3 regions of the Arthrobacter sp. sptzw42 genome follow, and region 2 is predicted to be linked to each of the others. Evidence: riboswitches for the same ligand, from Rfam matches in the RefSeq annotation. Region 2 holds a riboswitch; each other region holds the start of a gene.

Region 1 (3,264 bases), on a different contig from region 2:
CTAGCCTGTGCGGATGGACTGGAAACTGGAACTTGTGTATGTCCCTGTATCAGACGTAGACCGCGCGAAGGATTTCTACGTTAACAAGGTGGGGTTCAATGCCGACTTCGACGAACGGCCAACTGACTCCATCCGCTTTGTCCAGCTGACACCGCCGGGCTCTGCGTGCTCAATCTGCATTGGTAACGGGCTCACGGACGCCCCTCCGGGCACCGGCTCCAACCTCCAGCTCGTGGTGAACGACATGCAATCCGCCCACCAACACCTGAAGGGCAACGGAGTGGACGTCAGCGACGTGGACGTGCAGGACTGGGGCCACTTTGTGTACTTCGCCGACCCGGACGGCAACAGGTGGGCGGTGCAGTACATCCCCGGCCGCGACGCCTAACCTTCACGGGGGCGCAGGCACGCGGGCAGGAAATGGCAGAGGACACAAAAGCGGCGGACGTTATTTTTTGCCGGCTTTGAGGTCCGCCACTGCCTTGGCGATGCGTCGCTGCCGGGTTTCGGGGGTCTTGGCTTCACCCAACGGATCAACGTACCGGCGCTGGGCACTGTAGTTCAGGGTGGCATAGAACTCCTGGGCGGCGGGCTCGGCAGCCAGTGCGGACGCAAGGTCCTCGGGCATCTCCACTTCCCGGGGCTGGGTGTCGAGTTCCAGGTCCACCTCCACAGTGTCTCCTGCGGCAACGCCAACAAACTCCCTGTTGGCCGCACTCAGTGAGACCAGGATTTGCCCGCCCATCACGGCAATGCTGCTGCGGTAGCTCTTGCCGTTGATGGTGACCACCACAGGCGCCCGCTTGCCGGCCCCGAGCTCCGAAACAACATCCCCGGGAACCTCGATGCCGGTCTTGTTTCCGCTGCCCTGGATCGTGGTGGTAAACCTCATGAATGACAGTATGCCGCGCGGCCCGCACCTTCAGAAGGTGCGGGCCGCACGGCTGACAGGTTCTTGATATCCCGGGCGTTTAGTACCAGTTGTTGGACAAGTGGAAGTTCAACGCGCCGCACGGGGACTGGTAGCGCTCCTGAATGTAGTTCAGGCCCCAGTTGATCTGTGTGCGGTAGTTGGTGAGGTAGTCCGCGCCTGCGCTGGCCATCTTTTCGGCCGGCAGGGACTGGACAATGCCGTAGGCGCCGCTGCTCGGGTTGGTGGCCGTGGTGGTCCAGTCCGATTCCTTGATCCACAGAGTAACCAGGCACTGCATCTGGTCAGGAGCCCAGCCGTAGTTGCCAAGCTGGCCGGCCGCATAGGCCTGGGCGCCGGCGGGATCATTGACCGCGACGACGGGGGCAGGCTCGGGGGCGGCCGCCGGTGCGGGCTCGGGAGCGGGTGCCGGTGCCGGCTCGGGAGCCGGTGCCGGTGCAGGTTCGGGTGCCGGTGCAGGCTCGGCCGCCTGCGGTACAACGTTGATTTCCGGCAGGGCCGGGGCTGCCGACTCCGGCGCGGGATTCGCCGTGATCTCGCTCTTTTCGATGCTGAGGTTGGACTGCGCCTCAACCGCCTGTGTTTCGGTGGCAGCTGCGCGGATGCTGGTTTCGGTAGCTTGTCCTGCAGCTCCAACTCCAATAAGGAGTGCGCATGACGCGGCAATCACTGCCGCGCGCTTGCCGAACGAAGGGATTTTGCCAGTTTCAGGCCCGGCCTGCGGTGCAGACTCAATTTTCGGACGTGGCTGTGCCAGGAATTTGAACATGATGAATCGCCTCTCACACCTGCGGAGTTAGCTGTCGGGTTCGGATGAGGGCATCCGGCCTTACGGAAAGTTCACGTGCTGGCTTAACCCCAAGGGCAATCAGTGCCCGGGACGGTGGGTCCCCCGCCTCTGCCTATGTTCAAGAGGAATCCGGGAAGTGGCAGAGCTTGGCGTCATCCGGATATGCGGCCCGAACGCCCGAACCGCACCCTATCGACGGTACAGGAACCAGACCGTAAGTCACAACTTGGTAACAGAGATCACGACGACGGCGCGTCGCCTTGTCGAAGCAGCAACCGGAGAAATGGCGTTTTCGCTATTGAGCTGACTTCGTGCGTTATGCCCCTGTTACCCCGAGCCGCGGTGTCGGTTGAGGAGTCAGGGATGGCAGGCTGCGCTGCCGCCGCTTGAGGTGAAAGCGGGCCAGGCCGCCCAAATTCGTCACGTGCTTCGGCCGATTTCCCGGGCTACTGGTGGCCGCTACTGGACAGTGAGCGACGAAAGGAAGGCGATTCCGGCAATTTGAAGACGCATGAAGAAAGCGAACTTGTGCGCGCTGTTCGCCGAATTAAGTTGCGCTGGCACCTTCAGGAGGAGCGTCAAACGGGATAATGATCAGCAATCTGACCATCAGCCAGAATCGTGATCTGCGACACGTTAAGCGCTTTTGTCTCACTATCCGGACGAAGCGGTCCATTGTTACTTGCAAGTTAGCATTGTTACGCTGCACACTTCCATTGTGAACAAGAACTCAACAGCACCTGCAGCCGCAGAACATTGGCCCAGCACATCCGCTGCTGCCGACATGCGCTGTTGTCGAATGTACGCCTGATCTTCCCACCCCTCGAAGTTAGTAGGCATACGCCCCCAGCCCAGCGTCGGGCGTCCCTCCCCGCAGTCCATGCGGGGAACCCAGCATTCGAGCCGCGATGACGGCCATTCACATTGAGGTAAGCAATCCATGTCAGTTGCATCCGGATACGTCCACATTTCTGTCCGTAACGCCGCCAAAGGTGGCCAGCCTTCCGGCCTCCGCCCCGGTTTCGGACCGCGCACGTCGCTCGCTCCCGCAACTTCGGGAAGCAGCTTTCCCGGCGCGGGCTATGGCCCCCAGGGCTTCAATCCCAACTCCTATGGCCAACTCCGCGCCGTTCCGCCGGCTGACTCCGCGCCGGTGACGGCTCCCACTCCCGTAGTGGCCGGCCCCGCCCCGGTCCGCCCGGTAGCCAATGAGAACGTTGCCCGCGGATTCGTTCTGTACATGGGAATTGATGAGGAAACTGCGGCCGCCGCGGGCACCTCCATCGCCAAGCTTGCCCAGGAAATCCGCGCCTACGCCCAGTCCCTGGTAACCGGAGCCGAAAGCTACGCCGCTGTTGCCGTAGCCCCGGCCGGCGCCCCCGGGTCAGCGCTCGACGTCGTCCGCTCCACGTTCGGTGACCCCACGGTTAACACCCGGCAGCGCACGGAAACCCCGCGGCCCCAGCAGCCCCAGGAACCGCGCCCCTCAGGCGTCCTCATCGACCTGGCCCGCCGCGAAGTACACCTTGATGGTGAATCCCTG
Region 2 (3,264 bases):
ATAACAAGGTCACCGGGCTGCGGCGTGGACGTGGGCTTCATTGCAGTCCATGCGTTCACGCGGGGGATGCTGATGCCGGCCTGGGCGTAGACCCACTGGGTGAAGCCGGAGCAGTCCCAGCCATTGGGGGTGGTGCCGCCCCAGACGTACGGGCTGCCGATGCCGGTGTAAGCGATGGCCGCGATGCCCGAGCTGGCCGCGGATGCGACGGGCTCGGCGATCTTCTTTGCTGCTGCTGTGGTGGCAGTCGCCGCAGTGGGGGCAGTTGACGCGGTCGCTGCAGTCGATGCGGCGGGGGCGTCCTCGTCATCGGAGGTTGACTGGACTGTCACAGGCTCCACAACAGGAGCGGCGATGGTGGTCACAACCGGCCGTTCGAAGGAAACGGTAGCCGTGGGTGCCGCGGTGACGGCAAGGGCGGGCTGCGCGGATCCGGACTCGGTGGAAGCGGAGATACCAGCAGTGGTATCTGCTGCATTGGCTGGCAGGCCCATGGTCAGGATGAGGCCGGATGCAGCAGCGATGACTGCAGCCTGGCGACCTACTGTCCCGGCATTGGCACTAACAGCCTTGGACATGGAGTCCAGGGCGTTGGTACGAACCGGTTGCGCGCGGTGGCGCGCCGAATTATGGCGTGAAGACACGAAGGTAGCCTCTCCCAATGCCTGCGAGGTGAGCTGTCGGATTCGGATGGGAGTCACCCGGCCGCGCGGCTTCCTGGGAAGCTTTTGCGACTTAACCCCAAGGCCTTCGAAACTAAAGGCCACAATTGGTTCCCCCGCCCCTGCCAGACGATGAAATGCGAACGGACCTTGAGCGGTGGCAGAGTTAGGCAATCCGCACAAGAGCGTCAACTTCGGAAAAGTTGACGCGAGTTAGACGGTACAGCAGTTTTGCGTGAATGTCACATTCAGGTCACGGCAGGTCAAGATGATTTGATAGCAAGCGGTCACTTGACTAGAGCCAGCTGGTGGGGTCGACGACCTCACCGTTGACCTGGACCTCAAAGTGCAGGTGGCAGCCGGTGGAGGCACCTGTGGTCCCGCTGAGGGCTACAACGTCTCCGCGGGAAACTGTCTGCCCCTCCTTCACGCTGAAGGAGGAGAGGTGGTTGTACGTGGTTTCCAGGCCGTTGCCGTGGTCCACTACAACGCGGTTGCCGCCACCGTACTCGTGCCAGCCGGCGAAGGTAACAGTTCCCGTGGCCGCAGCCAGGACGGATGTGCCGCACTGGGCCACATAGTCCTGCCCGCGGTGGAAGTCGCCGGAGCCTCCCGTGATCGGGCTGACGCGGTAGCCGAACGGCGAAGCAGTGGTCAAGGCAGCGAGTGGGGCACCGAGGCTTCCCGTGGAAGCAGCGCGGGTTACGGCGCCGGCAGACTGGGCGCTGAGCAGCTGCTTCAGCTTTCCGTCCGGGTCCGCCTGGGTGACTACAGCGGAACGGCTGAAGTCAATCGCGGCCCCGGCTTCTGCGGTGATCTGGGGCTGCGGGGCAACAGCTGACGCGGCAACGGCAGAGGATCCCAAGGTATCGGTGGCCATGACGGGACTGGTGGCCGGTACGGTCACGGTGAGTACCAGTCCGGTGGCGGCAAGTGCCACGCCGGCCTTTTGGCCGATGCCGCTGGCTGCAGCGAATTCGGTGACCTGACGGAAGGGACCCCGACGCCGGCGAGCATCACGGTGCGGATCGCGGGGGCGTTCCGAGGTGATGACTTCGACAACGCGCGGTGTCGAAGCAGGGACCGGCGCGCGGCGGCGTCCCCTGGAATTGTGCATGGTCAAGAAGGGTCCTCTCTGGAAAGCCTGCGAAGTTAGCTGTCGGATTCGGGTCAGAGAGTGCAAAGACCCGGTCCGCCGTAAGCAAGCTTCGGCACAGAGATATCCCGGAGGAATCCTTCACTGGAAGAGGCTTGCTGCTGACGGACTTAACCCCAAGGCAGTCCCCCGGCTGCCGCTTGTGGTTCCCCCGCCTCTGCCAGTTACGACTCGTGCTCCTGATCCGCTGGCAGAGCTCGGCTCCGGATCAGGTAACGCTTTAATATCAACTTCAGTTCAACTATAGAGGCAAAAGGGGCAAAGTAACAATTCCGTTATCTTTGCGTAAGCCACTTCACATGGGGTAGGACACCCAACGAGGATTCTCAGGCGAGGGCCACGAACACGTGGGCCGCCACCTCCGGCGGCAGCTCGAGCGCCCCTTCGATTCCCGGGACCCGGACGGAGATGTAGTCACCCACCCGTTCCAGCGACACAGCAGCGCCAGGCCGGATGCCGCCCTCGTCAAGCTGCGAGAGCAGCTCAGGCTCCACCTGGATGGGTTCAGCAAGCCGGCTGATGGTGACAACAGAGGCAGAACCGTAGGACTTCATCGCCTCCAGAAGGCTGACAGCCCCGTCGCCAAAACCAAGGGAAGGCATGCCGCCCAGCGCGGCCAGCCCGGGGATGGGATTTCCGTACGGAGACTTGGTGGGGTGGTCGAGCATCTCGTAGATGCGCCGTTCCACCCGCTCGCTCATCACGTGCTCCCATCGGCAGGCCTCGTCATGGACGTAGGCCCAGTCCAGTCCGATCACGTCGGCGAGGAGCCGCTCAGCCAGGCGGTGCTTGCGCATGACTTCGGTGGCGCGCTTACGGCCGGTTTCAGTGAGCTCCAGGTGGCGGTCGCCGGAGACCACTACGAGGCCGTCCCGCTCCATCCGTCCAATGGTCTGGGAAACGGTGGGCCCGGAGTGGCGAAGCCGTTCGGCGATACGCGCACGCAGGGCAACGATGTTCTCTTCCTCGAGCTCCAGAATGGTCCGAAGGTACATCTCCGTAGTATCAATCAGATCCGTCATCCAGCTCAGCTCCTCGAGCGCAGTACCTTGCGTTGTCCCACCGTATCGCCTTCAACTGCGACGTAGTCCGTGGAAAAGCTTAGCCTATTTTGACTTTGTCCGATTAGTTGCGGCGGGCTGTGTGACCGTCTCATTGACTGGACTATGACGGTTCCGGTTCCCGCCCCAACAGTCCCACAGGGCAGAATGAGGGAGGCCCTGGTTGGAGCTGTCACCGGCTGCCGGCCACCAGCACCCGTCCGGACCAAAGCCGTGTCCACGCCGAAATTGGAGCACCTGTGAGCGAACCCAGCATCACTATTCCCGCCGACCTCCTGCCCCGGGACGGACGGTTCGGCGCAGGGCCATCCAAGGTCAGACCGGAGCAGATTGATGCCCTGTCCGCGGCCTCGAAAAACATCCTGGGTACGTCCCACCGGCAGGC
Region 3 (3,264 bases), on a different contig from region 2:
CCCAGTGGATGCTGGTGGGATTCGTCCACGGCGTGATGAACACGGACAACATGACCATCTCCGGGGAAACCATCGATTATGGGCCCTGCGCTTTCATGGACGCCTTCAACCCGGCCGCGGTGTACAGCTCCATCGATGTGGGCGGGCGTTACGCCTACGCCAACCAGCCGGTTATCGCGGAATGGAATCTGGCCCGCCTGGCCGAGGCCATGCTGCCACTCTTCCATGAAGACCAGGAACAGGCCGTTGCCCCGGCGGTGGAAGTACTTGGCAAGTTCCGCCGGCAATACAGTGACGCCTGGTTCGCCGGCATGAAAACCAAACTCGGCCTGGCGGAAGCCCCGGCCGGAAGCGCGGAGGCCGAAGAGGCCTCGGAGCTGGTGGACGGGCTGGTGGCCCTGCTGAAGGACGGACCGATCGACTACACGTCCTTTTTCCGCAACCTCTCGCACGCGGCCAGGGGCAACGACCGCCCCGCCCGCGGAATGGTTCTTGACCTGGCGGCCTTCGACGCCTGGGCCGGGCGGTGGCGCGCCCTGCAACCGGACGGGGACCTGATGGACACGGTCAATCCCGCCTACATCCCGCGCAACCATTTGGTGGAGGAAGCGCTCGCCGCAGCAACGGGGGGAGACCTTGATCCCTTTACCCGGCTCCTGGACGTGGTCAGTGCCCCGTTCAATGAGAGGCCCGGGCTGGAACGCTATGCCGAAGGAGCGCCGGAGGACTTCGGCAGCTACCAGACCTTCTGCGGGACCTGAAAATCCCCACATGGTGCCGGAACCAGGGGAGACCCGATGAAGCAAAACAGGGGCGGCAGCCGGGATTAATCCCGTCTGCCGCCCCTGTTCGGGTGGTGTGACTATGCTACGCGGACGAAGGAAGCGCCGCCGAGCCAGCTGATGGAGTGGACCTCGGTCTTGAAGCCGTCCACGCCGCCGCTGACAACCTGGCCGTTGCCGGCGAAGACGCCAACGTGGCCTGCGGTGATAACCAGGTCACCGGGAGCCGGGGTGGCAACGGTGGTGCCGTACTGGTAGAACTGGCCGGGAGCGAGGTCGCCAACGCTCTTGCCAACTGCGCGGAGTGCCTTCTCCACCATGGCGGTGCAGTCCTGCTGGACGCCCAACTGGCCGTAGGCGTTGGCCAGGATGGCTGCGCCGGTGCCCGTGCCGGTGGCTGCGGGAGCTGCCGGGGCAGGTGCAGCCGGAGCAGGTACGGCAGCCGTGGAGGCGTAGGACAGGTTCATGCCGGTGTTGGCAGGAGCGGCAGCCTTGGCGGGAGCCGGGGCGGCGGCCGGAGCAACTGCAACGGAGCCGGCACCGGGGATCTGGATCTGGTCGCCGGGGTAGATGATGGCGGTGATCGCCAGGCCGTTGGCGGCCAGGACGTCGTTCAGGGCTACGCCGTGGGCTGCCGCGATGGCACCGAGGGTATCGCCGGAAACAACAGTGTGGACGTTGGCTGCGGCTGCTGCCGGGGCGGCCACTGCAGCAGCCGGTGCTGCGTAAGCCTGGGTGTTAGTGGTCTCGGTGGTGTCCGGACCGGTTACGCCTGCGTGTGCCGGGGCGCCGACACCGAAGGCAATGCCGGATGCTGCTGCAACGGCGAGCGCCGGGCGGCCAAGGGACTTGGCTGACACAGCCAAGCCCTGGAGCGCGATTGAGCGGGCCGGAGTCGCGCGGTGACGGGCGGTGATGGAATTTTTTGACACGGTTGATCGCCTCTCCCATGCCTGCGGGGTGAGCTGTCGGGTTCGGGTTGGAGATACCCGGCCGGGAGCACATCCGGAAAAAGCGGAGGTGCTATCGACTTAACCCCAAGGCCTCATATGAGGCCGCGGAAACTTGGTTCCCCCGTCCCTGCCAGCTGAAGAGCGTTGGTTCCCGGGTCAGTGGCAGGGCTCGGCATACTGAGGGGAATGTCCCGTCTGGGAGGGACACCTGAAGACCCTAACCCGCGCGGGGCCCCATTGTCACGTTTGGGTAACATACGAGGTGCTTCTACCGCATTCCGCAAACGACTGGATGGTTGCAGCACCCCAGCCTGACCTTGCGAGATAGGCGCGCCGGAGATGTGGCTCGTGTTCTTTGTCACAGACCTATAACCTCGGCGTGAAACAGGCCGCCCTGGGATTCCGCGGCAGGAGCATATCGGGCTGGAAGGAAGGCTCCGGAATTCGGCCAGGCAACCGGGGCCCAGCGTGGCAGGCACGGCCTGGAACCGCTCCGGTGACGGGGAACAGGCACTGACCGCGCGTAGGCTTTTGCCATGCCTGACTACGAAAGGTTCCGGATCCTGCTGGAGGAGGAGCGGGAGCGCAAAGTTGCTCTCCTCCCGGCCCTCCGCGAGGACATCGCCTCGGCAAACTCGGCCCGGCAGGACTCGAATGTGGATGACGAGCATGACCCCGAAGGCGCCACCATCGCCTTCGAGCTGTCCCAGGCTTCGGCCCTGCTGCAGCAGAGCAGTGCCGGGCTCCACCAGGTGGACGCAGCCCTGGCCAGGATCGCCGCCGGCACCTACGGCACCTGCGCCGTCTGCGGTGAAGCCATTGCCGAGGGCAGGCTGGAGGCAAGGCCGTGGACGCCGTTCTGCATCCGGCACGCCGCGCCAGGCCGCCGATGACCAGCGGCAGGGAGCAGGTGGCGGCTGCCGCCGCATTTATTGACCGCACCCTGCAGAATGAGGGCGCCTGGTACCGGGCGGACGACGTCGAGGCCCGGCTGGGCGGTCAGCTGGCCTCCTACGGTTCTTCAGTGGGCGCTGTCCGGGGAACGGTCCGCGACGCCCTGCGCAAGTTCAAGGATTTTGATCACGACGGCGTTATGCAGCTCGCGTCCGCCCTGTGGGGCCAGCCACGGCCCGGCTCAAGGGCCGTTTATGAACGCCGCTTCGCCGCCGTCGTCCTGCTGCAGTCCAAAGTGTCACTCCTGCGCCACACGGACCTGACCCGGGTTGAGGGCTTCCTGCGGACTGCCGCGACCCAAGAACTGGCCGGCCCCCTGCTGGCCGATGTTGTGGCGCCGTTTTTGGCACGGCTTGACGGACGCGGGCGGCAACGTGCCAATGTCGTCCTCGCCCGCTGGCTGACGGACCCGGACAGCCAGTTGCGCCGCGCAGCGGACTATCTTGAACAGCATTCAGAACCCGAAGCCCCACCACAAGGAGACACCCATGAACGGACCCTTTGACCTTGAACGATTCGTCCACGCCCAGGACAGCGGCGGAACGTACGACCAGGCACTGGCGGAACTGCAGATG

What was found. A riboswitch is a leader RNA that binds a small molecule or an ion and turns the genes downstream of it on or off. The one in region 2 is predicted to bind cyclic di-AMP.
Region 1: it holds a riboswitch for cyclic di-AMP, as region 2 does, so the genes downstream of both, AC5RT4_RS12340 (aggregation-promoting factor C-terminal-like domain-containing protein) here and AC5RT4_RS14420 (M23 family metallopeptidase) in region 2, are expected to answer to the same signal.
Region 3: it holds a riboswitch for cyclic di-AMP, as region 2 does, so the genes downstream of both, AC5RT4_RS03570 (LysM peptidoglycan-binding domain-containing protein) here and AC5RT4_RS14420 (M23 family metallopeptidase) in region 2, are expected to answer to the same signal.

The regions. Positions count from the first base shown of each region.
Region 1 is NZ_JBNHEX010000009.1:41,845-45,108, reverse strand. Features, by position in the region: gene AC5RT4_RS12350 (glyoxalase superfamily protein) at 14-388, shown strand; gene AC5RT4_RS12345 (YdeI/OmpD-associated family protein) at 449-892, opposite strand; gene AC5RT4_RS12340 (aggregation-promoting factor C-terminal-like domain-containing protein) at 972-1,700, opposite strand; cyclic di-AMP (ydaO/yuaA leader) riboswitch at 1,706-1,866, opposite strand; gene AC5RT4_RS12335 (winged helix-turn-helix domain-containing protein) at 2,662-3,264, shown strand, end outside.
Region 2 is NZ_JBNHEX010000012.1:56,467-59,730, forward strand. Features, by position in the region: gene AC5RT4_RS14415 (C40 family peptidase) at 1-578, opposite strand, end outside; cyclic di-AMP (ydaO/yuaA leader) riboswitch at 649-829, opposite strand; gene AC5RT4_RS14420 (M23 family metallopeptidase) at 958-1,779, opposite strand; cyclic di-AMP (ydaO/yuaA leader) riboswitch at 1,789-2,000, opposite strand; gene AC5RT4_RS14425 (iron-dependent transcriptional repressor DtxR) at 2,145-2,840, opposite strand; gene serC (phosphoserine transaminase) at 3,119-3,264, shown strand, end outside.
Region 3 is NZ_JBNHEX010000002.1:320,650-323,913, reverse strand. Features, by position in the region: gene AC5RT4_RS03575 (protein adenylyltransferase SelO) at 1-761, shown strand, start outside; gene AC5RT4_RS03570 (LysM peptidoglycan-binding domain-containing protein) at 863-1,714, opposite strand; cyclic di-AMP (ydaO/yuaA leader) riboswitch at 1,718-1,889, opposite strand; gene AC5RT4_RS03565 (TraR/DksA family transcriptional regulator) at 2,272-2,628, shown strand; gene AC5RT4_RS03560 (DNA alkylation repair protein) at 2,625-3,194, shown strand; gene AC5RT4_RS03555 (DUF1810 domain-containing protein) at 3,178-3,264, shown strand, end outside.